DNA from 4 places in the Streptomyces kurssanovii genome. Region 2 is predicted to be linked to each of the others. Evidence: riboswitches for the same ligand, from Rfam matches in the RefSeq annotation. Region 2 holds a riboswitch; each other region holds the start of a gene.
The links. A riboswitch is a leader RNA that binds a small molecule or an ion and turns the genes downstream of it on or off. The one in region 2 is predicted to bind cyclic di-AMP.

Region 1: another riboswitch for cyclic di-AMP. It lies ahead of AB0K36_RS10365 (M23 family metallopeptidase); the one in region 2 lies ahead of AB0K36_RS25020 (M23 family metallopeptidase).
Region 3: another riboswitch for cyclic di-AMP. It lies ahead of AB0K36_RS01325 (C40 family peptidase); the one in region 2 lies ahead of AB0K36_RS25020 (M23 family metallopeptidase).
Region 4: another riboswitch for cyclic di-AMP. It lies ahead of AB0K36_RS28110 (LysM peptidoglycan-binding domain-containing protein); the one in region 2 lies ahead of AB0K36_RS25020 (M23 family metallopeptidase).

Annotation. Positions count from the first base shown of each region.
Region 1 covers NZ_JBFAQK010000009.1:159,243-166,765, reverse strand. Annotated here, with positions in the region: gene AB0K36_RS10380 (STM4012 family radical SAM protein) at 1-1,048, shown strand, start outside; gene AB0K36_RS10375 (STM4011 family radical SAM protein) at 1,057-1,956, shown strand; gene AB0K36_RS10370 (SGNH/GDSL hydrolase family protein) at 2,069-2,860, opposite strand; gene AB0K36_RS10365 (M23 family metallopeptidase) at 3,031-3,948, opposite strand; cyclic di-AMP (ydaO/yuaA leader) riboswitch at 3,951-4,126, opposite strand; gene AB0K36_RS10360 (alpha-galactosidase) at 4,637-6,727, opposite strand; gene AB0K36_RS10355 (tyrosine-protein phosphatase) at 6,927-7,523, shown strand, end outside.
Region 2 covers NZ_JBFAQK010000042.1:48,166-55,688, forward strand. Annotated here, with positions in the region: gene AB0K36_RS25000 (RrF2 family transcriptional regulator) at 1-371, shown strand, start outside; gene AB0K36_RS25005 (globin domain-containing protein) at 454-1,644, shown strand; tRNA gene AB0K36_RS25010 (tRNA-Met) at 1,734-1,807, shown strand; gene AB0K36_RS25015 (PP2C family protein-serine/threonine phosphatase) at 2,065-3,168, shown strand; cyclic di-AMP (ydaO/yuaA leader) riboswitch at 3,422-3,578, shown strand; gene AB0K36_RS25020 (M23 family metallopeptidase) at 3,590-4,633, shown strand; gene AB0K36_RS25025 (aldo/keto reductase) at 4,762-5,706, shown strand; gene AB0K36_RS25030 (PrsW family intramembrane metalloprotease) at 5,725-7,101, opposite strand; gene trmB (tRNA (guanosine(46)-N7)-methyltransferase TrmB) at 7,173-7,523, opposite strand, start outside.
Region 3 covers NZ_JBFAQK010000001.1:269,333-276,855, forward strand. Annotated here, with positions in the region: gene AB0K36_RS01320 (hypothetical protein) at 290-643, shown strand; gene AB0K36_RS01325 (C40 family peptidase) at 730-1,896, opposite strand; cyclic di-AMP (ydaO/yuaA leader) riboswitch at 1,899-2,061, opposite strand; gene pcrA (DNA helicase PcrA) at 2,303-4,738, shown strand; gene AB0K36_RS01335 (M23 family metallopeptidase) at 4,911-6,488, opposite strand; gene AB0K36_RS01340 (esterase/lipase family protein) at 6,722-7,523, opposite strand, start outside.
Region 4 covers NZ_JBFAQK010000056.1:19,173-26,695, reverse strand. Annotated here, with positions in the region: gene AB0K36_RS28120 (helix-turn-helix transcriptional regulator) at 1-217, shown strand, start outside; gene AB0K36_RS28115 (hypothetical protein) at 321-563, opposite strand; gene AB0K36_RS28110 (LysM peptidoglycan-binding domain-containing protein) at 1,671-2,552, opposite strand; cyclic di-AMP (ydaO/yuaA leader) riboswitch at 2,555-2,715, opposite strand; partial or broken gene AB0K36_RS28105 (cellulose binding domain-containing protein) at 3,147-5,847, opposite strand; gene AB0K36_RS28100 (glutamate-cysteine ligase family protein) at 6,053-7,523, opposite strand, start outside.

The sequences.
Region 1 (7,523 bases), on a different contig from region 2:
GGTGCGGTTCGCGGCGGCCGCGTTCGGCGGCGGCACGCCGACGTTCCTGACGGCCGCGGAACTGGAGCGGCTCTGCGACATCGCGGAGAAGCGGATGGGCGCCGACCTGACCGCGGTGCCGTTGTCGGTGGAGACGTCGCCCGCCACGGCGACCGCGGACCGGCTGGCCGTGCTCGCCGAACGCGGCACGACCAGGGTCAGCATCGGCGTGCAGAGTTTCGTCGACGCGGAGGCGAGGGCCGCGGTGCGACCGCAGCGCCGTGCCGATGTGGAGGCCGCCCTCGGACGGATACGGGAGGCGGGGATCCCCGTCCTCAACATCGACCTCATCTACGGCATCGACGGTCAGACCGAACGAACGTGGCTCTCGTCGCTCGACGCCGCCCTCGGCTGGGAGCCGGAGGAGCTGTATCTCTACCCGCTCTACGTGCGCCCGCTGACCGGTCTGGGCCGGCTGGGCGCGGCGGGCGACGCCGCCTGGGACGAGCAGCGGCTGCGTCTGTACCGCGCGGGCCGCGACCATCTCCTCGCCCGCGGGTACGAGCAGGTGTCCATGCGGATGTTCCGCCGCAGGGGCGCGCCCCCCTCGGCCTCCGACGACCACGCCTGCCAGACGGACGGCATGATCGGTCTGGGCTGTGGCGCCCGCTCCTACACCTCGGCCCTCCACTACTCCTTCGACTACGCCGTCGACATGGGCCAGATACGCCGCATCATCGACGACTTCACGACGACGGAGGACTTCTCCCGGGCGGAGGTGGGCCGGCGGGTCGACGAGGACGAGGCACGCCGCCGGCACCTGCTCCAGTCGCTGCTCCAGGCCGAGGGGATGGACGTGGCCGGCTACCGCGAGCGGTTCGGCGTGGTTCCCGCCGGCCATTTCTCCGCGGAGCTGGAGCGGTTCGCCGCCCGCGGCTGGCTCGACACGGCCGCCGCGCCCGGGCGGCTGAGGCTGTCGCCGGAAGGGCTCGCTCATTCGGACGCCCTGGGCCCCGAGCTGTTCTCGCCCGCGGTCCGGGCGGCCATGGCCTCGTACGAGCTGAAGTGAGCGGGTCCATGGATCTGACCGTGCTGTACCGGGGCCCGTTGTCGTCCTGCGACTACGACTGCCCCTACTGTCCGTTCGCGAAGCGCCGCGACAGCCGGGAGCAGCTGCGCGCGGACCGTGCCGCGCTGGAGCGCTTCGCGGGGTGGGCCGCCGCGCAGACCGGAGACCGGCTGTCGGTCCTGTTCACGCCGTGGGGAGAGGGCCTGGTCCGCTCCTGGTACCGGCGGACGCTGACGGAGTTGTCGCACGTGCCGCACATCCGCCGGGTCGCGATCCAGACGAATCTGAGCTGCCGGACCGACTGGCTGGCGGAGGCGTCTCCGGAGACCCTCGCCCTGTGGTGCACGTACCATCCCGGCCAGACGCCTTATGACCGGTTCATCAGCAAATGTCGGGATCTGATACGGCGGGAGATCCGTTTCAGCGTGGGCATCGTCGGCTTCCCCGGCCATCTCGAGGAGGCGCGCAGGCTCCGCGCCGACCTGCCCGGCCATGTCTATCTGTGGGTGAACGCGCCCGAGGGACACGAGCTCTCCGACGCGGAGGCACAGGCCTGGACGGAGCTGGATCCGCTCTTCCCCTACAGCCGCCACCCGCACCGTTCCGCGGGCCTGCCGTGCCGCACGGGCGAGAGCGTCGTCTCGGTGGACGGCGAGGGGACCGTGCGCCGCTGCCACTTCGTCCGCGCGGAGCTCGGCAATCTCTACGACGGCTCGTACCGCCGCGCACTGCGCCCCCGGGCCTGCCCCCTCGCCGTGTGCGACTGCCACATCGGGTACGTCCACCTGGAGACGCTGCCGCTGTACGACGTCTTCGCCGGCGGAGTCCTCGAACGGATCCCGTCGCCGACTCCCCCGGCGTCCCCGTCCGCCCCTCCTCGGCCAGGACCGGTCCGGCCGTTCAGGTGACCGGTCGGGGCCCATGTCGTCGCCCCGCACCCACATCGGTGCGCCGCCGGGCCGCTCCGCGCGGAGCATGGAGTAGTCGGCCGGTTCGACCCGTACGGGGTCGCCGTGGACCTCAGAGCGGCAGCAGGTCGGGGCGCTTGGCCTCCACATGATCACCGGAGCTCTCGCCGCGGAGCCGTCGCCCGATCCAGGGCACCAGATACTCGCGTGCCCACTGGATGTCGTCCCGGCGCACCTCGAACGTCCCTCGCGGGGGCAGCGGCGGCCACGGCTGATCGGGATCGGCGGGCACCTCGATCCCGAGGACCTGTGCGGCGCGCAGCGCGACCCTGGTGTGCCCCTCGGGTGACAGGTGGAGCCGGTCGGCGTCCCAAGCACGCCGGTCCTGGACGGACTTGAGCGACCACAGGTCCAGCACGGGGCAGTCGTACCGGTCGGCGATGGCCCGTACGTGGGCGGTGTACGTGGCGATCTTGCCGCGCAGATGCCGCAGGACCGGCACGTCCCGGGTGTCGAAACCGGTGGTCACCATGACGGTGCCGACGGAACCGGCGAGGTCGGCCACCGCGCGTTCGAAGCGTTCCGCGACGTCGTCGGGGTCGGAGCCGGGCCGGATGATGTCGTTGCCGCCGGCGCAGAAGGTCACCAGGTCCGGCGCGAGCTCGCGTGCCCTCGGCACCTGCTCCTCGACGATCTGGTCGAGGAGGCGGCCGCGCACGGCGAGGTTGGCGTACCGGAAGGAGTGCTCCGGCATCCGGTCGGCGAGCAGGACGGCGAACCGGTCCGCCCATCCGACGAATCTCCCGTCGGGGCCCGGGTCCCCCACGCCCTCGGTGAAGCTGTCACCGATCGCCGCGTACGACCCGAATGCGCCACTGTTCTCTGTTCTCGAATCGTCTGCCACGGGAGCACATCTTTCCTGCATGGATGTGACCTACGCGACCGTAAGGAGGGGTTGACGCGCCGTGATCTTTACCACCCGTCACGTTTCGGCCACACCGGAATACGCGGAAGCCCCCGCTCCACCTGAAGCGGAACGGGGACTTGCCGGCGAACGGCGTGCGGCGGGACGGCTCAGAGGGAGACGCCGTGCTCGCGCAGGTAGGCCAGCGGGTCGATGTCCGAACCGTAGGAGGGGCCGGTGCGGACCTCGAAGTGCAGGTGCGGACCGGAGGAGTTGCCGGTCGAACCGGACAGCCCGATCTGCTGACCACCGGTCACCGACTGGCCGCTGGAGACGGCGAGCGAGGAGAGGTGGGCGTACTGGGAGTAGGTGCCGTCCGTGTGCTGGATGACGACCTCGTTGCCGTACGCACCACCCCAGCCGGCGGAGACGACGGTACCCGCGCCGATGGCCTTGACGGAGCTGCCGGAGGCGGCGGCGAAGTCGACACCGGTGTGGTAACCGCTGGACCACATGGCACCGGAGGCCCGGTACTGGGTGGTGACGCCCGCGTCCACGGGGGCGCTGAAGCCGGAACCGGACGAAGCGGGCGCGGCCTCCTTGGCGGGAGCCTTCGCCTGCGGAGCCTCGGCCTCCGGCGCGGCGGACCGCGAGTCGTCGCGCGACGGGCGGGTCTGCGACTCGGAACGGGGCTCCGGGTCGTTCTTCGCCTTGTTCTTCGCGCCGATCGTCAGCTCCAGACCCGGGTGGATCAGCGACGGGTCGGCACCGATGACACGGCGGTTGTCGTTGAAGAGCTGCTTCCAGCCTCCGCGGACGTCCTGCTCCTCGGCGATCTTCGACAGGTAGTCCCCGGCGACGACCGTGTACGCCTTCGGGGCCTTCTTGGCGGCCGGGGCGGCCGCAGGCGCGGAGGCCGGAGCAGCGGCGGTCTTCTCCGTCACGGCCGGGGCCGCCGCCGGGGCGGCGTTGGCCGTGGTGGCGCCGAACAGCGGGAGCGCGATGGCGGCGCCACCCGTACCGGCGACGACGAAGCCGCGGGTGATCGGGTTGGTCTTGGGACGGCGGTGCTTACCCTTCGCGGGCATGGCGCATTCCTCTCCGGCGCCTACGAGGTGAGCTGTCGGGTTCGGGCTGGAGATGCCCGGTCGCGCACTTGGTGCGACTTCACCCCAAGCCGTCCGGATTATCCGGATACGGCGTACTACCTGGGTCCCCCGCTCCTGCCACGCGTGGATAGGTTCGAATTCCGGGCGGCGGCAGGATTAGGCGGTCCGTCCGGATTGAGCGTGACCGTAGGCGAGTCGGGCAGCGTGGGACAAGCCGCGATTTTCCACGATCAATGACCGCAGCCCCGCCCCCTGCGGATTCCCGGTCACCCTCCGTCGACAAGAGAGGGCCAATCACCTTGCCGGCAACGGAATTCACCTCAGCACCCCGGCCACGGAACGTCACGGATATGACGCTGCTCACGAGCCGGAACCCATCTCCCCTTGTTACGGGGCACGTTATGCGCAACCCGCCATTTCGGACAGAAGCAGCATTTAGACATCTAGTCCCGCACTTGCCCATCAAATCCCGCCACCCTTGCCCCACTTCGCCGCCTGGTGACGAGAGCCGTGAGACCGGTCACTTCCAGCTGCCCGGCCAGGGGCTCCTTCCCGTCTCCTTCCCCCTCGCCTTCCACGCGGCCGCCGTTTCCGTCACCGTCGGCCGCCGGGCCCGTTTCGCAATTCCCGCCGGTCCCTTACCGGTAAGGCGAATTGAGGCCGGTGATCACATTCGCCGTAGCCGGATCACCTTGGCGTCGAAATCGCCCTTCAGCCCGGTGTGAATTCCATGGTGAAGCAGCACCCCGCCCTGGTGGACCGTTCCGGTGTCCACGCACACGTAGGCCGCCGTCGCCTCGATGCCGCGCAGCCGGAGCGCCGGCGGCCGCTCGCCGTAGCGCTGGGCCTGGAGCAGCGCGAGCACCACCGTCTCCTCGCCCCGTACGTACTGCACGGCGCTGAGACCCCCCTCGGGGGCCCGCAGCCGGTACAGCTCGCCGTGCTGGACCAGCGGCCTGATCTCCTTGTAGAGCCGGACCCAGTCGCGTGCCTCTGCCAGCTCCGCCTCGCTCCATGCCGCGAGGTCTCCCCCGACGCCCAGCACCCCGGCCATGGCGCTCACGAACCGGAAGCGCAGACTGCTGCGGCGACCGTTGAGCTGGACGTTGGGGCTGTCGGTGACCCAGGCCGCCATGACCCGGGCCGGGTGCAGCTGGCTGAAGCCGTGCTGGACGGCCAGCCGGTCCAGCGGGTCCGTGTTGTCCGATGTCCACACCTGGTCGGTGCGGGCGAGGACCCCCAGATCGATCCTGCCGCCCCCACCGGAGCAGGACTCGAAGGCGACCGTGGGATGCGCCGCCCGCAGCCGGTCCAGCAGGCCGTAGAAGCCTTCGACGTGCTCGGTCCAGAGCTTCTGCGGGTACGGCTCCCCGGGCCAGCCCGCATCGGTGAAGCAGCGGTTGAAGTCCCACTTCACGTAGTCGACGGGCGTGCCCGAGAGCAGTGTGTCGAGCTGCTGCCACAGGTACGCCCGTACGTCTTCGCGCGCGAGGTTGAGCACCAGCTGGTTGCGGAACTCGGTTCTCGTCCGCCCCGGATGGTGCTGGACCCAGTCGGGGTGCGCCCGGTAGAGGTCACTGTCCTCGTTGACCATCTCCGGCTCCACCCAGATGCCGAACTGCATACCGAGCGCGTGGACTTCGGCGGCCAGCGGTCCCAGCCCCTCGGGGAAGCGGTCCGGGTTCGGCGTCCAGTCGCCGAGCCCGGACCGGTCGCCGGTGCGCTGCCCGAACCAGCCGTCGTCCACGACGAACAGCTCGACCCCCATCGCGGCGGCCCGCCGGGCGAGCGCCGACTGCTGCCGCTGCGAGATGTCGAAGCCGGTGGCCTCCCACGAGTTGTAGAGCACCGGCCGCACCCGGTCGGCGCCGGGAATCACGTGGGCCATCTGCCATGCGTGCCACGCCCTGCTCGCCCCGCCGAAGCCCCCCTCGCTCCGGAGTCCGGCGAAGACGGGTGAGGTGTACGTCCCGCCCGGGGCGAGCCGCAGGAGCCCCGAGTCGTCGTGTCCCGCCCCTCCGGTGATCTGTACGGCCCCGTCCGGCAGCCGCTGCACGGAGATCCGCCACGATCCGGACCAGCCGAGGGCGCAGCCGTACACCTCGCCGTGCTCCTCGGTGGCGCCTTCCGCGTCCAGGGCCACCCAGGGCAGGTGCTGGTGACCGGTGTGACCGCGCCGGCTGCCGATCGCCGTCTCCCCGTACGGGAGCGTGTCGCGCACGAGGCGCGACTCGGCGGCCCAGCGGCCGTGCAGCTGGGAGAGCCGCCATCCCTCCCGCAGCGGCAGCGTCCAGGCGGCGGCATCGGCCCGCAGCAGTTCGAGGTCCGGCCCGGTGCCCTCGTGGGCGACGGTGACCCAGCGTTCGATCACATCGCTGTCGTCGCGCATGCGGTAGTGGAGAGTCAGGCCCAGGCCCACCAGCTCGTCACGGAAACGCAGCCTCAGCTCGTCGTCCTCGGCGGTCCAGCCGGCGAAGGCCCATTGCGTGCCCCGGACGCCCTCGGTCCTGACCGACAGTGCCGGGCGCACGAAGCGCGGGCCGCCTTCGACGGGGTACTCCTCGCGGCCGTCGAGCGGCGACTCGAAGGGACGGTACGGCGGTGGACCCTCGGCCGCGAGGGCCTCCGCGGCGGCGGCCGTGATGCGCCCGCCCCAGTGGAGGTGCACCACCTCGTCCGTGTCGGTGAGGTGGAGGGCGTAGCTGCTCGCGGGACCGGAGAGGACCCAGGTACGCCCTTTGCCAACGTTCTCGATCATCTGACCCCTCGGATACTCACAGGTCCGCACAGGCCCGCACATCATCCGCCGGGGGGACCGCGGTGGCAACGGCGCACAGGGGTGGCCGGCCACCGTGCGGGACGGCCAGGATGATTGGCCGTTGAACGTGTGTCGTATGGTCGAGGCCGCGCCATCGCCCGGCGAACAGCGCCGGCGACTGTCCTCCGAAGGAGTCCCCGTGACGCAGCAGCTGCCGCAGGTCCCCTCTACTGAGCCCGAGCTGACCGGGGTCCGTAACTTCCGGGACGTGGGCGGCCTGCCGACGACGGACGGGCGGCGGGTGCGGCCCGGCAGGCTCTTCCGCAGCGGCCACCTGGCACACGCGACGGCGGCCGACGCCGCGTTCCTGTCGACCCTGGGCCTCCACACGGTCTTCGACTTCCGCAACGCGGCGGACCAGAGGCTCGAGGGTCCGGACATCGATCTGCCCGGGGTGCGCAACGTGAATCTGCCGCTGAGCGATCCCGCGGACGGCGCGGAGTTCTGGAAGATGGTCCGGGACGGGAATCTGGACGAGCTGAAGTCGATCCTCGCGGACGGCAAGGGCGCCGGACGGATGATCGCGTCGTACCGGATGATCATCAAGGAGCGGACGGCGGAGCACAGCCGGGTGCTGCACGCCCTGGCCGAGGACAGCGTCCCCGCCCTGATGCACTGCGCCGCGGGCAAGGACCGCGCCGGCCTCTCGATAGCGGTGTCGCTGCTCGCCGTCGGCGTGGAGCGCGACGCCATCGAGGCGGACTACCTCAAGTCCAACGACCCGCACCGCCGTTAC
Region 2 (7,523 bases):
CTCTGACCACCCGCGAGGTGGCGGAGGAGATGAACGTTCCATACGCGCACATGGCCAAGGCGATCGCCCGGCTGCAGCGCCTCGGCGTCCTGGACGCCCGGCGAGGGCGGGGCGGAGGGCTCGAGCTGACCGCGCTCGGTCGGCGGGCCTCCGTCGGATGGCTGGTGCGGGAGCTGGAGGGGGAGGGCGAAGTGGTCACCTGCGAGGGTGATGCGCCGTGCCCCCTGCGCGGTGCCTGCCGGCTGCGGCGGGCGCTGCGGGACGCGCAGGAGGCCTTCCATGCCGCCCTGGACCCGCTGACGGTGGCCGATCTGGTGGCTTCGCCGGCCGGGCCGGTCCTGGTCGGGCTCTCGGGTCGCCGCACCGGATGAAACCAAGCTGAAGCCGTGCCCTCCGGGGTTCCGGAACGACGGCTTTTAATACGCCCATCGCATACCAATTTAAGGAGTAGTCGTGCTCTCCGAGCAGTCCGTCCCGGTCGTCCGGGCCACCCTCCCCGTCGTCGGAGCCGCCATCGGTGACATCACCGAGCTCTTCTACCGCAAGCTGTTCGACGACCGGCCCGAGCTGCTGCGTGACTTCTTCAACCGGGGCAACCAGGCCAACGGGGAGCAGAAGCAGGCACTGGCCGGCTCGATCGCCGCCTTCGCGGGCATGCTGCTCGAGCGGCCCGACGACCGGCCGGACGCCATGCTGGCGCGGATCGCCAACAAGCACGCCTCCCTGGGCGTCACCTCCGGCCAGTACAAGCTCGTGCACCAGCACCTGTTCGCGGCGATCGTGGAGGTCCTGGGCGACGCCGTCACCGCCGAGGTCGCCGCCGCCTGGGACGAGGTCTACTGGCTGATGGCAAACGCCTTGATCGCCGCGGAGTCACGCCTCTACCAGGAGGCCGGCACCGCCGACGGCGAGGTGTGGCGCAGCATGGAGATCGTCGAGCGGCGCGAACAGACGCCCGACGTGGTCTCGTTCCTGATTCAGCCGGCCGACGGATCTCCCGCAGGCGCCTTCAGGCCCGGTCAGTACGTCAGTGTCCAGGCCGAACTCCCCGACGGGGCCCGGCAGATACGTCAGTACAGCCTCTCCGCCGCCCCCGGCAGGCCGCAGTGGCGCATCACCGTCAAGCGGGTGCGGGGCGCGGCCGGTCCGCAGGGTGAGGTCTCCTCGTGGCTCCACGAGACCGCGCGCGCCGGGGATCTGCTGACGGTGTCCGTGCCCTTCGGCGATCTGGTGCTGGCCGAGGACGAGGGCCCGCTGCTGCTGGCGTCCGCCGGCATCGGCAGCACGCCGATGCTCGCCATGCTCGACCACCTCGCCGCCACCGGTTCCACCCGTCAGGTCGTCGTGGTGCACGCCGACCGCAGCGCGGCGGACCACGCCCACCGTGAGGAGTTGCGCCGCCTCGTCGACGCCCTGCCTTCGGCATCCCTCCACCTCTGGTACGAGACCGGCGGCGACGCCGGTGCGGCGACCGGGCAGGCCGACATCGGCGCTCTGGACCTTCCCGAGGGACTCACGGCGTATCTGTGCGGCCCCTTGCCGTTCATGCGCGCCGTACGGGGTGATCTGCTGCGCCGTGGCGTGCCCGCCGAGGCCGTGCACTACGAGGTGTTCGGGCCCGACCTCTGGCTCGGTCAGGAGTAGCCGGCGGCGGAGGTTTTCCGGCCTTCGCCCGGCGCCCCTCGTCATTGGTACGGATCTTGCTCTGCATGGCGTAAGGTTGTGTTCACCGACGCGGGGTGGAGCAGCTCGGTAGCTCGCTGGGCTCATAACCCAGAGGTCGCAGGTTCAAATCCTGTCCCCGCTACTGATGACACCGGCCCGGTGGTCGATCGAGAAGATCGACCACCGGGCCGGTGGCTTTTCCGCAGCGCCACGACCGTCGCCCGGTCGGGCGACCGGAAGTCGCCCCGCGGCGCGTCGGCCTTCAGCCTGAGGGGGGCGCGGTACTGTCCGCAGCCGTCAGCGGACCCGGTAGGACCCGGCAGGAGACCACCTTTGGGCCAGGAGTGGCGAGATCAGGGCGGCGCCAGAAGAGCCCCGTGGTTCGTCCGCGCGTTGCCCATGGCGATGATCGTCGGCGGGGTGGTCTTCGACGTACTGACCCCGCCCCGGTTCACCGCCGTACCTCTTTATGCCGCCGCCCCGCTCGTCGCGGCGCCTGTCCTGTCATGGCTGGCGACGCTGCTGACCGGGATCGCCGCGGTTCTGGCCCTGAGCATCCTCCATGCCGTCAACCGGAGCTTCTTTCAGATCACGGTGCTCACCGAGACGACCACGGTGGTCACCGTCGTCGCTCTCGCGCTGTTCATCAACATTCTCGTGCGGCGCAGCGGTGAGCGGCTCGCCTCTGCCCGGGTGATCGCGGAGACCGCGCAGCGGGCGGTGCTGCCCGCGCCGGCCGACCGGATCGGCGGTCTGCACATCGCCGCCCGGTACGAGGCGGCGCAGGCGGGCGCGTTCATCGGCGGCGACCTCTTCGCGGTGCAGGACACGCCTCACGGCGTGCGCCTCCTGGTCGGCGATGTGCGGGGCAAGGGGCTGGGGGCGGTGGGGACGGTGGCCGTGCTCATCGGCGCGTTCCGTGAGGCCGCGGAGCAGGAGCGCTCCCTGGAGGGCGTGGCGCAGCGGCTGGAGCGAGCCCTCAAACGGGAGGGCACCAGGCGGGAAGGGCTGGACGCCGTGGAGGGGTTCACCACCGCGGTACTGGGTGAGATCCCGCGCGGCCGGGCCCTGGTGCGGCTGGTGAACCGGGGGCATCCCGAGCCGCTGGTGCTGCACGCCGACGGGGCTCTGGACGTCCTCGCGCCGGCGCAGGCGGCGCTGCCGCTGGGGATGGGTGACCTGGCGGCGTGGCCCGACCGGGCGGACGAGTACCCGCTGCCCGACGGGGCGACGCTGCTCCTCTACACGGACGGGGTGACGGAGGCGCGGGACGCGCGCGGCGTCTTCTACGACCCGGTGGAACGGCTCGCCGGACGTCTCTTCCCCGGGCCGGCGGAGCTGCTGGACGCGCTGGTCGACGACGTACGCCGGTACACCGGCGGCGGTTCGAGCGACGACATGGCACTGCTGGCCGTCGGCAGGCCGGCGGAGGGGCAGCCGGAACGGCGCCGGACGGTGCCGGTGGTTCCGCCGGAGCCGGGCGGCCGCGACAGGTCCGCGTGACATCACGCGCCCGATGGAGGCGGTGTGCACGCTCCGTAGTCGAAGGGGAGCCGTCCGCAGAGCATGTGATGCCCGATCAGAATCGTGACGCCCTCCGGTGTTTGATCAACTCGCCCGGTTCCGGCCGATTCTGTCCGGGTAAGTCCCGGCCGAAGTCGTTAATGATCACCCGGAACAGCTTGGAATCCGGCCCCGCCGTCTATTAACGTTCGATAACGCAGTGCGGTCGTCCCAGCCGTCGCAGAGGCGGCGCCGTGCGCACGTGCCGAATCCCGCAAGGGAACCGGGGAACCACTAATTGGGGTGAATCGGTCACCCTTTGCCGCTCAGTCCGCGGTCGAGGGCGCCCGTAGGAGACCTTCCTGCTCCGAACCCGTCAGCTAACCCGGTAGGCGAGAAGGAAGGAAAGGAGTACGCCTTCGTGGCGTCCAACATGCCTGCCCCCGAGGCCCGCTTCGCGTCCGAACGTTTCAGTGCCGACGCCCCCGAGCGGACCTGGGAGGAATGGAACCCCACAGAGGACTCCGTCCGCCCCGTGCGCGGCCGGCACCGTGTCATCAAGCAGCGCGGCGGAATCGCCCGCAGCTCCACGGTGCTCGGAGTCGGCGTCATCGCCGCGGTCGGCGCGGGTGGCATAGCCACCGCGCAGGACAAGCCGGCGGTCTCCATCTCCCTTCCCGATTCCATCACGGACAAGCTTCCTGACGCCAAGTCACTTCCCGGCGTGGGATCCCTGATCTCCGACTCGGACGACTCCGACGGCGACGTGCAGGCGGCGCCGCTCACCGCCGCGACCACGGTCGCCGACGCCGGTGCCGGCCAGGCACAGGCCGCCGGCTCCGGCGAGGCCCTGCGCGCCCGGATCCTCCAGCAGGCCGAGCAGCAGCAGGCAGAGGCCGACGCCGAGGCGAAGGCGGCCGCGGAGGCGCTCGCCGCCGAACAGGCGGCGGCCGCCGCCGAGAAGCAGCAGAGCGCGGCCGAGGCCAAGGCCGCCGAGGAGAAGCGCAAGGCGGAGGAGGCCGCGCGGGCGGCGGCGGAGGCCGCGCGTCTCGCCGAGCTCGCCCGGAGCTTCTCCCTTCCCACCTCCTCCTACACGATCACCTCCACCTACGGTGAGTCCGGCGCGATGTGGTCCTCCGGACAGCACACCGGCCTGGACTTCGCCGCACCGACCGGGACCCCGGTCAAGGCGGTGCACGGCGGCACGGTCAAGTCCGCGGGCTGGTCCGGCTCCTACGGCTACCGCATCGTCCTCGAACTCGAGGACGGCACCGAGGTCCTGTACGCCCACCTCTCCTCGATGACGGCGAGCGCGGGCCAGCAGGTGTCCACCGGCGAGACGATCGGGCGCGTCGGCGCGACCGGCAATGTCACCGGCCCGCACCTGCACCTCGAGGTGCACACCGCCGGCGGCGTCGGCATCGACCCGATGGCGTGGCTGCGCGACAAGGGCCTCACGATCTGATCCCTGCCCGGTACGGGTCGCAGTTCCTCCCGTGCCGGGCACATCCATGTCTCCGGCAGTCCTGGCGCACACCCCCCGACGCCGGGGCTGCCGGAATAGCCGGTACGGGCCCGGCCGTTGATCACCGCATGACCTCTCTGCGCACCCTCGGTTCCTCCGGCCTGACCGTCTTCCCGCTCGCTCTCGGCGGCAACGTCTTCGGCTGGACGGCCGACGAGGCGCGGACCTTCGCGGTCCTCGACGCGTACACGGCCGCAGGCGGCAACTTCGTCGACACCGCCGACAGTTATTCCTCGTGGGCCCCCGGGAACGAGGGCGGCGAGTCGGAGACCCTCATCGGCAAGTGGCTCGCGGCCCGCGGCAACCGCTCGGAAGTCGTCGTCGCCACCAAGGTCGGCGCCCATCCCCGTCACAAGGGCCTCTCCGCCACCACCATCAAGGCGGCCGCGGAGGAGTCGCTCACCCGGCTGGGCACCGACCACATCGACCTGTACTACACACACTTCGACGACCCGTCCGTGCCCGTCGAGGAGATCATCACCGCCCTCGACCAGCTGGTGAAGGACGGCAAGGTCCGCGCGATCGGCGCCTCCAACATCAGCACCGAACGGCTCCAGGCGTCCCTGGCCTTCTCCGAGCGGGAGGGCCTCGCCCGGTATGCGGCGCTGCAGCCCCACTACAACCTGGTCTCACGCCACACCTACGAGGGCGAACTGCAGGACACCGCCGCCCGCGCCGGCCTCGCCGCCGTCCCCTATTACGCGCTCGCTTCCGGCTTCCTCACCGGCAAGTACCGGCCCGGCACCACGGTGGACAGCGCCAGGGCCCAGGGAGCGTCCAAGCACCTCGAATCGGAGCGGGGGCTGAAGGTCCTCGACGTGCTCGACAGGATCGCGCAGGCCCGTGGCGTGGAGATCGCGACCGTCGCCCTGGCGTGGATCGCCGCGCAGCCGACCGTGGCCGCGCCGATCGCGTCCGCCCGCACGGTCGAGCAGGTGCCGGCCCTGGTGGCGGCAGCCGACCTGGCCCTGACGGACGGCGAGCTGGCCGAACTGACCGCCGCGTCCGCCTGAGCCCGCGCCGGCGCGGAATCAGTAGCGGTAGGGGTTGTAGCCGCTGTAATCGCGGTGCGGCGGCGGCAGCGGCATCCGGGCGGTGGCCTGGGCGGCGTAGGCCAGCGAAGGCCCCGCCACCTCCCTGCGCTGCCACAGATGGTGCAGCAGCTCCTGCTCGCGCTCCACGAAGTCCGGACCCGCCGCGCCCCGGTGGGCCCGGTGACGCAGGAAGGCGAGCGTCGTCGCGAACGCCTCGTACTCCGACACGGCGTGCCCGGCCGCCGGGCCGTACGCCCGCCGGGCGAAGTCCCTGGCCACGGTGCGCGCCCGCATCGACGACAGGGCGCGGGGCTCGGCAGCGGACATCCAGCCGGCCGCCGCGTACGCCGGGAGCTCCTCCGAGACCGTGCGCAGCTCACGCTGGCGGGTCCATATCGACAGCCAAGTGAGCAGCGCGAACACCGGCACCATGAACGCCCCGTACACGGCGTAGAAGCCCCACGGGCCGAGCATCGACGCCGAGCCGTTCCACAGGGCGTGCATGCCCATCGCGAGCGCCAGGCCCAGCAGCGGCAGCGCGATGCGCCGGAGCCGCCGGTGCCGGCGCGCACCCAGCGCGGCGACACCGAAGCCCAGGCCGGTGAGCACGGTGAAGAGCGGATGCGCGAACGGAGACATCACGATGCGTACGAAGAACGTCGCGGCGGTCACGGAGGCGAAGCCGGAGGTGCCTATCGCCTGGTCCTCGCCGAAGGCACTGCCCAGGTAGAGGATGTTCTCCGTGAAGGCGAAGCCGGTGGCGGTGAAGCCGGCGACCACCACGCCGTCCACGATTCCGGTGAAGTCCCGTCTGCGGAAGACGAAGAGCAGCAGGATCGCGGCGGCCTTCGCGCTCTCCTCGACGACCGGCGCTATCACCGTCGCCCCGAGGGTGTCGGCCGACACCGGGTCGGCGGTCGCCGTCGCTATCCAGCGGGTCGCGAAGGTGTTCGCGATGATCGCTATCAGCGCGGCGGCGAACGCGCCCCAGGCGAAGGCGAAGAGAAGATTCCGCCACGGGCCGGGCTCCACACGGTCGAGCCAGCGGAACGCCGCCAGCAGCAGCGGGACCGGCAGCGTCGCGAGACCGAGACCGACCAGGAAGCCGTGGGTGCCGGTCTGCTCGCGCACGAGCACCAGGATCACCAGAGCGCACAGGGCGAGCAGGGTGACCACCGCACCGGCGCGGAAGGCCCGGCTGCGCCAGATCCTCGACGCCGCCCGCGGCCGGTAGCGCCGGCGCGCGGGCGCGGGCACCGCGGTCAGCAGCGCGTCGACATGCTCCTGCTCACGCGCGGGCAACACGGGGTGCGGGGGCACCGCCGGGCGCTGCGGCGGGTGCTCCGGTGGTTGCTGCGCGGACGAGTCGGACACCCGTCGACCCTAACCACGAGCACCGACAACTGGCGACGGCGCGTCGGACATCGCGGGCGCCACCGCGCGGTTCAGGCCTGGGGCGTGACCCGGCGGAACAGCAGATCGCGGACCTTGTGACCCTTGTCCAGGCCCTGACCCTCGAAGCGGGTCAGCGGACGGAACGCGGGCCGCGGCGCGAAGCCGCCGTCCTCCTGGGTGTTCTCGAAATCCGGATGCGCCGACAGCACCTCGAGCATCTGCTCGGCGTACGGCTCCCAGTCGGTCGCGCAGTGCAGGATCGCGCCCGGAGCGAGCGGCCCGGCGGCGAGGGTGAGGAAGTCCGGCTGGATCAGCCGGCGCTTGTGGTGCCGCTTCTTCGGCCACGGGTCGGGGAAGTAGACGCGCATGCCGTGGAGCGAGCGGGGCGGCAGCATCTCCCG
Region 3 (7,523 bases), on a different contig from region 2:
CGCACAGGGGGGAAGCGGTCCGCCGCAGGACCTTCCGGCGGTGGCGGCCGAGTGCCGTCCGGCTGTACGACGGCTCGCGGGGAGTCGGCCACCTGGGGCAGGACGCTAGGACCGCGCCGGGGTGGGCGGGACACAACGACCGTAAATCTCCGAAAATGGGCGTCCGGCAACCGTTGATGAACGGCCGGCCGTCGTCGCGGACGCGCATCGCGTCGGTCCCCCGACCGATGCGGCGGACAGGGCCACCTGCCCGGCGGACGGTGGTATGGGCCGGGCTAGGCTCCGGGCCATGGACGTACTCATCAATGTCTTCGTCGCACTGCACATCATCGGTATCGCCTCGTTGCTGGGCGGGTTCCTGACCCAGATGAAGGCGATGGGCGAGGGCACCGCCCGCTTCAACCCCGCGATGCTGCACGGCGCGCTGACCATGCTGGTCACGGGTGTGGCCCTGGTGGGTCTGAATCAGGCGGACGACCAGACCGTCGACAACCTCAAGATCGGCGTCAAGCTGGCGGTCCTGGTCGTGATCCTCGGCCTCGTGTACGTCAAGCGGGACGAGGAGAAGGTCGACAAGGCGCTCTTCGGCGCGGTGGGCGGCCTGACCGTGGCCAACATCTTCATCGCCACGCTCTGGACCTGACCCGCGCGCGGACATGACGGTGCCCGGGCGGCTCGGCCGCCCGGGCACCGGTGCACCGGGGCACCTCGCGTCGCTCCCGCGGGGCTTCAGGCGGGGCGGACGCTGCCGTAGATCGGCATGTAGTAGATGGACTCCTCGCGGACGTTCGTGCCCGGCTTGGGCGCGTGGATCATCTTGCCGTCGCCGATGTAGATGCCGACGTGGCTGATGTCGTCGTAGAAGAAGACCAGGTCACCGGGGAGCAGGTCGGCCGTCTCGACACGGGTGCCGACCTTCACCTGGTCCCAGGTGGTGCGCGGCAGGTCCACCCCCGCCGCCTTCCACGCGGCCGCGGTGAGGCCGGAGCAGTCGTACGAGCTCGGGCCCGTCGCGCCCCAGACGTACGGCTTGCCGATCTGGGCACGGGCGAACGCGAGGACCTTGTCCGCCTTGGCCGCGTAGGTGCCGTCGTCCGTGCCGGTGCCGGTGTCGGTGCCCGGGTCGGTGGTGCCCGTGTCGGGGGCGGTCTCGCGCTCCTGCTGCTGCCGCTCGGCCTCCGCCCGGGCCGCTGCCTCCGCCTTCGCCTTGGCCTCGGCCTTGCGGCGCGCCTCCTCTTCCTTCTCCCGCTCGATCGCGGCGAGGCGCGCCTTCTCCTCGGCCGTCAGCTCCGAGAGCAGGGCGCGTGCCTCCGCGAGCTTGGTCTGCACCGTCTGCTTGCTGGTGCGCAGGGCCTCCTGGGAGTCCGTGAGGGACTCGAGGCGCTTGGTGGCCTCCGCGCGCTGCTTCGCGGCCGCGGCCCGCTCGGTCTCGTACTCGCTGACGGCCCTGCGCTGCTGGTCCGTCATCCGGTCCATCAACTGGGTCTGGTCGAAGTACGCCTGGGGGCTGTCCGCGAACATCAGCGCGGCGGTGGGGGTGACGGAACCGGTGCGGTACTGCGCGGCCGCGTAGTTGCCGAGGGCGCGGCGGGACTCGTTCAGCTTCTCGGTGCGCTTGGCGGCCTCGTCGAGCAGCTGGTCGACCTCCTGGCGCTTCTCCGCCGTGGCTTCCTTGGCCTTGTTGAACTCCTGCGTCGCGCTGCCCGCCTGCCGGTAGAGGTCGTCGACCTTCTTCTGCACCTCTTCGATGCTGGGCTTCGGGTCGGACGGCGCGGCGGTGGCGCTCTGTGTGGAGAGCAGCGTCACACCGGCGAGGGCGGCCGTGGTGAATCCGACGGCGGTGGACGGTTTTGCGGTACGGCTGCGGGGCTTGCGATGCGACGCCAAGGCCGGCATCTCCTTCTTCCGTGGACCGCCTACCGGGTTAGCTGTCGGGTTCGGGCGAACGGAAGACGCCCTACGGACCGAGCGGGGGCACGGTCCGATTCACCCCGGTGGTGCTTGGTGGGTCCCCGGTTCCGAACTCCCTCGGGAGAAGCCCGGATTCGGCGCAGGCCGCCCGTTCGGCGTGGTTCGCCGGGAGGGGTGCGGGCCGCCTGGTCGAGCACGCTAGCCAACTCGTGCGTCTGCTGTGAAGGTTGATGTTCGATATGTCCGATACATTTTCGTGACCTTTTTCGGCGGCGGGCCGCCGGTCCGGCCGTCGGTCGCCCGGCGGATCCGCCCTGTCACATACCGTTGCGTGCGCCGGTGTCCCGGTGCGGCCACGGTTGTCGGTCCGGCCGCCTAGACTCGTTAAGCGATGAGCAGCCTCTTTGACGACAGCTTCCTGGCGGACCTCCGGCCCGACGCGGACGGGCCCCCGCCGCCGCCCGAGGACCCGGCTCCGGAGCAGCTTCCGGACGACCTCTTCCAGGGCGCCTTCGACGTGCCTCCGGCCCGCGACGGGTACTACCGCGACGGCGCCCCGCGCCCCGTCGTGGACCCCGCCGCCCTGCTCGACGGGCTGAACGAGCAGCAGCGCGCCGCCGTCGTGCACACAGGGTCACCGCTGCTCATCGTGGCCGGCGCCGGCTCCGGCAAGACCCGGGTGCTCACCCACCGGATCGCCCACCTGCTGGGCACGCGCCGGGTCCACCCCGGCCAGATACTGGCGATCACCTTCACCAACAAGGCCGCCGGCGAGATGAAGGAACGCGTCGAGCAGCTGGTGGGGCCACGCGCCAACGCGATGTGGGTCATGACCTTCCACAGCGCGTGCGTGCGCATCCTGCGCCGCGAGTCCAAGAAGCTGGGCTTCACCTCGTCGTTCTCGATCTACGACGCTGCGGACTCGAAGCGCCTGATGTCGCTCGTCTGCCGCGATCTGGACCTCGACCCGAAGAAGTTCCCGCCGAAGTCCTTCAGCGCCAAGATCTCGAACCTGAAGAACGAGCTGATCGACGAGGAGACCTTCGCCGACCAGGCTCAGGACGGTTTCGAGAAGACGCTCGCCGAGGCGTACCGGATGTACCAGGCGCGGCTGCGCGAGGCCAACGCCCTGGACTTCGACGACATCATCATGACGACGGTCCATCTGCTCCAGGCCTTCCCGGACGTCGCCGAGCACTACCGCCGCCGCTTCCGGCACGTCCTCGTCGACGAGTACCAGGACACCAACCACGCTCAGTACACACTCGTGCGCGAGCTGGTGGGCAAGGGGTACGAGGACCTGGAGCCGGCGGAGCTGTGCGTCGTCGGTGACGCCGACCAGTCGATCTACGCCTTCCGCGGTGCGACCATCCGCAACATCCTCCAGTTCGAGGAGGACTACCCGGACGCGACGACGATCCTGCTGGAGCAGAACTACCGCTCCACCCAGACGATCCTCTCCGCCGCCAACGCCGTCATCGAGCGCAACGAGTCCCGCCGCCCCAAGAACCTGTGGACGAACGCCGGCGCCGGCGCCCAGATCACCGGCTATGTCGCGGACACCGAGCACGACGAGGCCCAGTTCGTCGCCGACGAGATCGACCGGCTCACGGACGCGGGCGAGGCGAAGGCCGGTGACGTCGCCGTCTTCTACCGCACGAACGCCCAGTCGCGTGTCTTCGAGGAGATCTTCATCCGCGTCGGCCTGCCCTACAAGGTCGTCGGCGGTGTGCGCTTCTACGAGCGCAAGGAGGTCCGCGATGTGCTGGCCTACCTGCGGGTACTCGCCAACCCCGAGGACAACGTCCCGCTGCGCCGCATCCTGAACGTGCCCAAGCGCGGCATCGGCGACCGCGCGGAGGCGATGATCGACGCCCTCGCGCTGCGCGAGAAGATCACCTTCCCGCAGGCGCTGCGCCGCGTCGACGAGGCGTACGGCATGGCGGCCCGCTCGGCCAACGCGGTCAAGCGGTTCAACGTGCTGATGGAGGAGCTGCGCACGATCGTCGACTCGGGCGCGGGTCCGGCCGTCGTGCTCGAGGCCGTGCTGGAGCGGACCGGCTACCTGGCCGAACTCCAGGCGTCCACGGACCCCCAGGACGAGACGCGCATCGAGAACCTCCAGGAACTGGCCGCCGTGGCGCTCGAGTTCGAGCAGGCCCGCGGTGAGGAGGAGGGCACCGGCACACTCGCCGAATTCCTCGAGCAGGTGGCGCTCGTCGCCGACTCCGACCAGATCCCCGACGAGGACGAAGAGGGCACCGGCGTCATCACGCTGATGACCCTGCACACCGCGAAGGGCCTCGAATTCCCGGTCGTGTTCCTCACCGGCATGGAGGACGGCGTCTTCCCGCACATGCGGGCCCTCGGGCAGACGAAGGAGCTGGAGGAGGAGCGGCGCCTGGCCTACGTGGGCATCACCCGCGCCCGTGAGCGGCTCTATCTGACGCGGTCCTCGATGCGCAGCGCCTGGGGACAGCCGTCGTACAACCCGCCGTCGCGGTTCCTCGAGGAGATCCCCGGCCAGCATCTGACCTGGAAGCGGACGGGGCCGATGGCGGCCCCCGCCGGACCGACGTCCGGCATCGCGTCCTCGCTGTCCTCCTCACGTTCACGCGGCGGCGCGTCCGGCTTCGCCACGCGGCGTACGAGCGACAAGCCGGTGATCTCGCTGGTGGTGGGCGACCGGGTCACGCACGACCAGTTCGGCCTGGGGACCGTGGTCGAGGTCAAGGGGTCGGGGTCCGAGGCACAGGCGACGATCGACTTCGGGGACGAGAAGCCGAAGCGGCTGCTGCTCAGGTACGCCCCGGTCGAGAAGCTCTGACGCTCTGACGACGGTGCCCGTCCCCTGCGGGGGCGGGCGCGTATGCCGGAGATGCCAGGACACGTACGTCAGGCGTACGCGGAAGGCTGTCCCGACGACCGTGCGCGTGTGCGCACGCCGACAGCCGCCGCTGCCGGCAGGATTGACGCGGCTTTCGCCGGGCCGGACGGGTCTACGCGGGATCGAGGCCGTGGCTGCGCAGCCACGGCAGCGGGTCTATGGCCGCGCCGCCGCCGGGACGGACCTCGAAGTGGAGGTGCGGTCCGGTGGAGTTGCCCGAGTTGCCCGAGTAGGCGATGACGTCACCGGCCTTGACGTAGCCGCTGCGGATCTTGGTGCTGCTCAGGTGGCAGTACCAGGTCTCCGTGCCGTCGGCCGCGGTCACGATGGCCATGTTGCCGTAGGCGCTGTTCCACTGGGTACGGACGGTGCCGTCCGTCGCGGCCATGACCTCGGTGCCGTACTGGACGGGGAAGTCGATGCCGCTGTGCAGGGACATCCAGTTGACGCCGGACTGGCCGTAGTACGCGCTGAGTCCGTCCTGCTTCACCGGCAGTACGAACTTGGGGCGGAGCGCCTCGCGGCGGGCCGCCTCTTCCTCGCGCTTCTTCTTCTCCGCCGCCTGGCGCGCCTTGAGGTCGATGCGTTCCTGGGTGCGGGAGGCCCGGTCGCCGAAGTCACGGGCGTCGGCGCTGAGCGCGGCGAGCTGCGTGTCCATGGCGTTGTTGGCGGCGACCGGCTGCACCGAGGCGGGGTCGGTGGCGGCCACGTTGCTCTTGTCGTCCTTCGTCCCGCTCTCGCTGCCGAGGCCGCTGACGGACGCGGCGGCGATACCGGCGACGCCCATGACACAGGCGGAGGGAACGGCGACGGTGAGGAGCGCCGATCGCTTGGCGGGGGTGCGACGGCGGCCGCGGCTGCCGCCGGAGCGGCGGACCGGGCGGGAGGAGACGGGTGCGGCGGTCACGGCCGGCACGGCGGTCATGGTTCGGGTCAGCGCGTCGTGGTCCGGAACGTCGTCGCTCTGCGGTGCGTCGTCCGGCTCGGCGTCGGTTTCAGCGCCGTACTCCGACTCGTAGCCGTTTGCAGCGTCCGTCTGGGCGGCCTCGGGCTCGGCGTCCTGCTGGGCCTCGAAGGTGTAGCCGTAAGCATCGCCTGCTTCGTACCCCGGGCCGGTCTCGTACGCTTCGCCCGTCTCGTGCGCTTCGCCGGTCTCGTACGCCGGGACCGGGTCGTATGCGTCGCCCGTCCCGTACGCGCCGTAGTTCTCGTACGTCTCGTACTCGGCCTGCGGGGTGAACTCCTGCTCCGGCACGAACTGTTGCGGGACGAGCCCTTCGGGCGTCGCCGTCGCGGAGTTCCAGGCCGTGGCGTCGTAGGTACCGCTGTCGAAGGTGCCGGGCGCCCACTGGCCGGTCGCGTCGTAGGCGAAGGCCGCGGCGGCCGTCTCGTACTGGCCGGTGCCGCCCGCCTCGTTCCAGGCGCTCGCGTCCCACTGGCCGGTGGTGTCGTACTGCGCGTACTGCTGCTGCTCGTACTGCGCGTCGTACTGGGGCTGTTGGGTCTGCTGGGCCGTCGCATAGGCGTCGTGCCCGGTGCTTCCGTCGCCGCCGGCGTTCCACTGGGACGAGTCGTACTGGCCGCTGTGGCCCGCTTCGTAACTGCCCGGCAGGGCGCCGAAGAGCGGGTCGGAGTCGAAGCTGCCGGTGGCGTACCCGCCGTACCCGGCGTTGGTGTGCTGGTCGTTCACCAACTTCTCTCTCGCCTCGACAGCAGGACCTGTTTCCGGGGCCACCTGTTTGCACGGGGGGTCCCAGGGGGAAGCAGTGGCGCGACTGTACCCGGCGGTACGCGACGGCGACAATCTTCGGCGGCATCTACGCAATCAGGAAACGGGCATTCAGTCGCGTTTCGGCGGCCCGAGGGCAGAGCTTTGGCCCTACGTTCGAGAAGTGTTCGATGAATCGGTCTCGAAGGGTCACCTCAAGCGACGGACGCGGTCCCCGAAGAAGAGCCCGCTTCCGACACGCCCGACTCGAGAGCCTCGCGGATGCCCTCGGCGACGGCGGGGTGAACAGGCAGTGCGAGATGGCCGATTCCGCTCACCTGCACGTTCTGTACGAGAAGGTCCGGATGGTCGATGCGGGCCGTCTCGACCGGCGACATGATCCGGTCCAGATCGCTCCAGAAGCTGACGAACCGGGTGCGGCAGCCGGGTGCGGGCATGCGCAGCTCCTCGATCACCGGCGAACCCGGCCGCATCTGCCGCACGATCGGGTGGGCGCTCGCGAGCGGGGCGACGGTCGTGCCCGAGTGCGGTGTGCCGAGCGTGACGAGGGTACGGACGCGGCGGTCGCCGCCCAGACGCTGGACGTAGTAGCGGGCGATCAGGCCGCCGAGGCTGTGCCCGACGATGTCGATCTCGGGGTGGCCGGTGCGGGCGCAGATCTCCTCGACATGGCGGCCGAGCAGATCGGCCGCGGCGCGGACGTCGCAGGTGAGCGGCGAGTAGTTGAGGCACTCGACATGGTGCGAGCCCTGCCGGGCGAGGGCGCGGCGGAGCAGTACGAACACCGAACGGTTGTCGACGAAGCCGTGGAGCAGGACGGTGGGGACGGCGTCCGGCGCACCCGGCAGGCGGTGGGTGGCCCCGGCGGCTGCCGGGGCGCCGTCATCGAATCCCGCGCGGGGGCGCGGGCGGGGACGGCGCTCCGGAGTGAGACCGGTCGGATAGAGGATCAGATGCCCGGCCAGGATCGCCAGCTCCAGAACGGTGGCGCGCAGC
Region 4 (7,523 bases), on a different contig from region 2:
CATGGACGCCCCGGTCTCCCGGGCCGGCGGACTGACCCCGCAGGAGCGCAAGTTGCTCCAGCTGCTCGCCACCGGACTCACCGACGAGGCCGTGGCGAGGGCACTGGGCATCGGGGTGCGCACCGAGCGGCGCATCGTGGCCGAACTCATGGAACGGCTCGGGGCGTCCAGCCGCTTCGAGGCCGGCGTGCAGGCCACCCGGCGGGAGTGGATCTGACGCCGGTCCCTGCGGGCCGCCGGCACGGTGCCCGCGACGGTCCTCGCGGAACCGGGGGTCCTCATCGTCGTCATCGCTGTCGTCATCGTCGGCTCCGGTGCGGTTACGGCCAGACGAAGTCGTCGGGCGCGCCCGGCCGCCCCGGGAGACCGGGAAGCGAGGGCAGGGAGGGCCACACGATGTCGTCCGGCAGGTCCGGCGGCGTCGGCCAGACGAAGTCGTCCGTGGAGGCCGGCGCCGTCCGCGGCGCCTCGGCCGCCTGCGCCGGGGAGGCCAGCAGGATGCCGCCCAGGAACGCGGCGGCGACGGCGGATGCGGCGGCGGTACAACGGGTGGCACGGGACATGGAGGGTCTCCATTCGTGAGTACGGGTGCGGCGTACGTTCCGTTCCGGTGTCCTGTGGCGGCCGGTCCGTTGCTGCCGTCCGGCGCCTGACATGAGGTAATCACCGGGAGGGGCCGGCTGTCCGTATTCAGCCAGGCCAGGAAGCTGCACGGCAGGGAGTTGCCTGGCGCCGCCGGGCGCGCGCGCCGGATCGCGGGGCGCGCCCCGCGCGCCTCTCGTACTCCTGTGACCTGCGCCTTTCGGCCGCACGGCCCTGGTACTCGGTCCGTCGGCGGCGTGTTCGCGCCGCACCCCGTCGACATCGGCGCGGACACATCAACGCGCCATCGTCCGCCGGAGCCGTCGCCTCCACGATGGCACACGGCCCCTCGGGAGCCGCTCGAGAGCCACTCGAGCCGCCTCCGGACAGCCGCGACCGCGGTTCCGGGCGCGGCCGGTCGCTTCCCTCCCAGCCCGGTCGCCCCCGCCGGCGCCCCGGCTCCGGACCGCGGCCGGACGCTGCCCGTCCGAGGCCGGACGCACCCGCCGGTGCCACGGTTCCGGGGCGGGCCCGGTCGCTGCCCGACCGAGGCCGGCCGCACCCCGCCGGTGCCACGGTTCCGGGGCGGGCCCGGTCGCTGCCCGACCGAGGCCGGCCGCACCCGCCGGTGCCACGGTTCCGGGCCGAGGCCGGTCGCACCCCGCCGGTGCCGCGGTTCCGGGCCGAGGCCGGACGCTCCCCGCCGGTGCCGCCCGCGCCGGCCTCCCGGTGGCACGCGGGCGCCCCGTGCCGCGCGGCGCTCTCACCTCACCGGCGGACGCCAGGTAGGCGGCTGGACGACGAGCCGGCCAGTGCGAACGCCGATGCGGCACGCGCGGACGGGTTCGCCGTCCTGTGCCGCACGCGCGGACGGCACGCACGGGGCGGCACGAGCCGACGGGCACGTGCGGGGCGGGCACGTAGGGGGCGGCCCGTGCGGGCGGACCCGTGCGGGCGGGCACGTCGTCCCATGCGGCGCACGCGCGCAGTTCCGGGCACGCCACAGGCCGGTGCCCGGGACGCCGTAGGGCGTCCCGGGCACCGGCCCGTCAGGTGGAGGCGGCCGATCAGCCGCCGCTCGGGTCCCGTCAGTAGGGGCCGTTCACGTTGTCGATCGAGCCGTACCGGTCGGCGGCGTAGTTGCACGCGGCGGTGATGTTGGCGACCGGGTCGTACAGGTCGAAGGACGTGCCCTCGACGTGGTAGGCGTCGAAGGTGGGCTGGATGACCTGGAGCAGACCCTTGGAGGGCGTGCCGTTGATGGCGTTGATGTCCCAGTTGTTGATGGCCAGCGGGTTGCCGGAGGACTCACGCATGATGTTGCGGTGGATGCCTTCGTAGCTTCCCGGGATGCCGTGCCGGCCCATGATGTCCAGCGACTCGCGGATCCAGCCGTCGAGGTTGTTCGCGTAGGCCGGCTTCGCGGGGGCAGCGGCGGCCTTCGCCGCCGGGGCGCTCTTGCGCTCGGAACGGTCCGCGCGGGCGGTGTCGGCGGCGCGCTCGGAGGTCTCCGCCTCTTCCGCGGCCTTCGGGGCGGCCTTCGCCTTGGCCTGCGGCTTCGCCTTCGGCTCGGCCTCGGCCTTGGCCTTGGCCTTGGCGCCGATCGTCAGCTCGAGCCCGGGGTGAATCAGCGCCGGGTCCGCTCCGACGGCCTTCCGGTTGTCCTTGTAGAGCTGCTTCCAGCCGCCGTTCAGGGAATGCTCTTCGGCGATCTTGTAAAGCGAGTCACCGGCGACCACGGAATACGTGACGGTGCCGGCCTTCTGCGCGACGGCCTGCGCGGCCGCGGCGACGGTCGTGGCGGGGGCCACAGCCCGCTCCGCCGCGACGGGGGCCGCCACGGGTGCCGCCTGAGCAGCGGTGCCGCCGATGAGCGGCAGGGCGAGCGCGGCGCCGCCCGTGCCGGCTGCGACGAGTCCGCGGGTCAGTGAACGGGACTTGGGACGACGGTGCTTACCCTTTGCGGGCATGGCGAATTCCTCTCCGTCGCCTGCGAGGTGAGCTGTCGGGTTCGGGCTGGAGATGCCCGGCCGCAGGTGAATGCGGCTTAACCCCGAGCCGTTCCGGATTCCGGTTCGGCGACTTACCTGGTTCCCCCGCTCCTGCCGTACGTGAAGTGAGTGCGGTTGCGGTTTCCGGACGGCGGCAGGATTCGGCGGTCCACCCGGATTGACGGTGACCGTAAGCGAGAGCGTCCCCGCGAAACAAGTGCCGAATTCCACACCACAATCCGAATGGGGCCTCCATGGGCGGATTTTCAATTTGTCAGTTCCGCGTCAAGGAACTCAAAGCCCTTCGCGGGAAAGGGAAGTACCGCTTCCGGGATCTTCGCCCCGGCCGTCGGCCGGGTGACCGACATCACGGGCTCTCCGTGCAACCGTCCGGACCGCCATAGCGTCGCAAGAACGCCAACTCGCAACAACAAGACTCAATTGGACTTAACGAGTAAGACGGTAAAACAAGCCATATTGGACATCAGGCGTCGAACGCGCCCTCCGGCGAGGCCGATCGGTCACGGGTTCCTGGCCGGCACGCCCGCCGGCCAGGAACCGGACCTCATCTCCTCAGCTCCCTGTGGTGCAGGTCTCACCACCCGAGGCGAACGCCGCCGGTGCGGTGTTGCGGCCCGACCAGCTGCCGGTGAATCCGAACGACACCGACGCGCCGGCGGCCACCTTGCCGTTCCAGGAGACGTTCTCGGCCGTCACCTCGGCGCCGCTCTGCCGAGGGGCGGCGTTCCACATCTGACCGACCTTCTGCCCGTCGGGGAAGCTCCAGCGCAGCTGCCAGCCGTCCAGGGCGGCGCTGCCCGTGTTGGTCAGCGTCACATCGGCCTGGAAGCCGCCGGACCACTGGTTGGTGATCTTGTAGGTGACCGAGCATCCCGCGCCCCCGGGCGGGTCCGGGTCGGGGTCGGGCCCGGGATCGGTACCGCCACCGTCCGACGACTCGCCGTACTGGATGCCGCGCCCGTTGGTCGACACGTACACCCGCCCGTAGACCCGCGGGTCGCCGGTGATCGAGGCGCCGGTCCAGCCCCACTGGTGCGCGTCGTCGTTGATCCGCGTCCAGTCGGCGCCGCCGTTCGTGGACCGGAAGATGCCGCGCACCCCGCCGATCTTCGCGCTGACGAAGACCGTCTGGTACGAGGCGCCGGGAGCCGCCTTGCCGAAGCCCACGGCGTCCGCCTGCTCGACCCCCTCGACCCTCCGGAAGGTCGCGCCCGAGTCGGTCGAGTGCCACAGCCCGTAGGTCCCCGAGGCCGTGCCGCCCGCGAGCCATACGTCGCCCTCCAGGCCGGGCACGGCCTTGAAGCGGACGTTGCCCTCCTGCGGCAGACCGCTCGACGCCCTGGCGGTGAACGTGGCGCCGCCGTCCTGCGACACGTAGAAGGTGCCGGCCTTGTACCCGTAGAACTTCTTCGGGTTCCGGCGGTCCGACTCGACCGTCGCGCCGGCGGGGATCCCCGTGGACGGCTTCCACGAGTTGCCGTACCCGGTGGTGTGGTGCACTCCGGTGCCGTCCGGGCTCCAGACGAAGCCGCTGCCGTCCGCGGCGGCGGCGACCGTGCCTCCGCCCGTCACGCCCGAAGGCTGGGAGGCCTGGAACCAGTTGGCCCCGTTGTCCGTGGAGAAGCCGATGTGCGGGGCGGCGTCGGCGTTGCCGACCCGTACGACCGTGGCCGGCGCCGCCTCCGCGAAGTCCAGGCTCGTGGTCGACGAGAGGTTCGGCGAGGTGAACATCAGAGGCGGCACGGCGTCGAGGTCGGTGTGCCGGAAGCCGCCGATGTCACCGAGGGCGCTCAGCAGCGGCGCACCCGACGGCGGGCTCACCAGGTCGTTGACGGCCGTCTCCTCGAGCCCCTTCACCATGGGCGTGATGGTGATCCGGCCGCCGGAGTCCCAGGTCCGCAGATTCTCGGTGCCGTAGACGGTGGCTCCCGTGCCGTACATCATCCGGTCCGAGTCGAACGGGTCGATCTCCAGCGCCTCCGTCATCCAGCCCAGCTTGGGCGTGACCTCGGGAGGGGACGGGTTCGCGCCCCAGGAGAGCCAGGGCACGGACGAGACGTCCTGCGTGTAGCGGAAGGAGCGGTCGGGGTAACTGGTGTAGTCCCACGCCCTGGTCCAGGTCTCACCGCTGTCCGTGGAACGGAAGATCTGCGTGTCGGGCCACCAGGAGCTGTAGGCCGTGGCCATCAGGGTGCCGGGCCGCTGCCGGTCCACGCTCAGCCCGCTGAAGCCGGAGTAGGTGTCGGCCTCGGCGGTCGGGCTGGTGTCCTTCCACTCGCCGGTCGCCGTGTCGTAGCGCGCGATACGGCCCTTGGCCCCGTCGTACGGGCCGCCGGTGTCGCTGAGGGTCAGATGGAGATGGCCGGTCGCGGAGTCGAGGACGCCCTTGTGGGCCAGATAGCCCGTGGGCTGTCCGGCGATCCGTGACCAGGTGGCACCGCCGTCCGTCGAGCGGTAGACGGTGTTCTCCTTGTCGGCGACCCCGACGTAGATGTCCTGTGTGGCACTGCCCGCCCTGCCGGAGCGCTCGTCGAAGGTCACCCATACGACGCCCTGGTTGTCGTTCGCGTAGCCGCTGGTGTCGGTCGGATCCTGGGCGTAGTTGCCGGGGTTCGGGAAGGCGGTCACCTTCGACCAGGTCACCCCCCGAGTCGGTGGACCGCCAGAGCCCGTGGCCGCTGGGGGCCCCGAGATAGAGCACGGAGTTCTTGTTGGGGTCCACCGCGAGCCGCTCGCCCATGCCGCGACCGGGCATGTTGCCGCCGAGCTTGAAGGGCAGGGTGGTGGCCTGCCAGCTGGCGCCCCGGTCGGAGGAACGCAGGACGGCGCCGTTGGTGGGGTCCCAGCTGTTGGTGTACGTGCCCACCGCGGCGTACACCTTGTCCGGGTCCACCGTGTCGGAGGCGAGGCTCACGACCCCGGTCCAGCCCCATCGGTCCCAGTCGACCCAGTCGAGCAGGGGGGTCCACTCCTTGCCCGCCTCGTTCCAGCGGTAGGCGCCGCCGATGTCGGTGCGGGCGTACGCGAGGTCCTTCTCGGAGCGGTTGAAGACGATGCCCGGCACGAAGCCGCCGCCGTCGATGCGCACGTTCTTCCAGGTGTAGGTGTCCGCGGCCGTCGACACATCGGATGGTTCGGCGGCGGGGGCGGCTTCGCCCGAGCGTGCCGCGGCCGGGCTGCCTGCGGTGAACAGCCCGGCGGTCAGGGCGAACGCCGCCAGTAAGGCGGCGAGTGGTCTGGCGCTTCTGCGCACGGAAACGTCCTCTCCGAGCAGGACCGCCGAGGGCGGCGGTACGAGTGGTATACGGAGGTGGGAGCGCTCCCAATGCGGACGATGGTAGCGGGGTGAGCCCGGCGGGAGAAGAGTGGTGCAGCGGACTCATCCGATGACTGACGTTCCAGGGACCGGCGTCCACAACCGGCGCTTCACAGACCAGCACTCCAGAGAGCGCCGTCCTTCATTCCACGGGCCAGGTGTGCGCCGGCGCGTTCAGATGCATGTAGTCGATGTACTGCCGCGTCATCAGCCGCAGCGCCTCATGGTGGTCGACCCGCGAGGTGGAGTCGATGTGGTGGTACATCTCCGCCTGCCACACCGCGCCGTTACGGCCGGTGACACAGCGCTGCTCGATGATGCCGAGCAGCGGTTCCCGCCACGCCGAGTCCATGCCGGAGAGCTCCAGCCCCCGGTGGGCCATCGGGAGCAGCCGCCTCAGCACCAGCTCCGCCGCGGGGACCTCGCCCATCCCCGGCCAGTACAGGCGGGCGTCGATGCCGTGCCGGGCCGCCGCGTGCAGATTGTCCTCCGCCGCCTGGAACGACATGCGTGACCACACGGGCCGTTCCTCGTCGACGAGCGCGCGGGTCAGCCCGTAGTAGAACGCTCCGTTGGCGAGGATGTCGGCGACGGTGGGACCGGCCGGCAGGACCCGGTTCTCGACGCGCAGATGCGGTTTGCCGTGGGCGACGGCGTAGATCGGACGGTTCCAGCGGTAGATGGTGCCGTTGTGCAGGGTGAGCTCGGGCAGTTCGGGGACGTCGCCGCCCTCGAGCGTCGCGCGCGGGTCCTCCTCGTCGCACAGGGGCAGCAGCGCGGGGAAGTAGCGCACGTTCTCCTCGAAGAGGTCGAAGACGCTGTTGATCCACCGCTCGCCGAACCACACCCGCGGCCGGACCCCCTGCACCTTGATCTCCTCCGGGCGGGTGTCGGTGGCCTGCTCGAACAGCGGGATACGGGTCTCCCGCCACAGCTCCTTGCCGAAGAGGAACGGCGAGTTCGCCGCCAGCGCGACCTGCACCCCGGCGACCACCTGCGCGGCGTTCCAGTAGGCGGCGAACTCTCCGGGCGAGACCTGAAGATGGAACTGCGTACTCGTGCAGGCGGCCTCCGGTGTGATGGTGTCCGCGTAGGTGCGCAGCCTGTCGACGCCGTCGACCGCGATCCGCAGGTCCTCGCCCCGTGCCGCGAAGACCTGCTCGTTCAGCAGCCGGTAGCGCGGATTCTCCGACAGTGCCGCCTCCCCCACGTCCCGCTGCCGCAGCGTCGGCAGGATGCCGACCATGGCCAGGTGGGCACCGACCTCCGAAGCCCGGTCCTCGGCGTGGTTGAGCGCGTCGCGGATCTCCCGCTCCCAGGAGTCGGGGCCGCCCGCCGTCAGCGTCCGCGGGGGAATGTTGATCTCCAGGTTGAACCGGCCCAGCTCGCTCGACCAGGCCGGGTCGGCGATCGCCTCGAGGACGTCGGTGTTGCGCATCGCCGGCTCACCGGCCTCGTCCACCAGGTTGAGCTCGATCTCGAGACCCACCTGAGGGCGTTCGGACTCGAAGCGCGCCTCGCGCAGCATCTGCGCGAACGTGTCGAGGCAGCTCTGCATCTTTTCCCGGTACCGGCGGCGGTCGTCTCGGGTGAAGACGAGCGCCGGGACATCA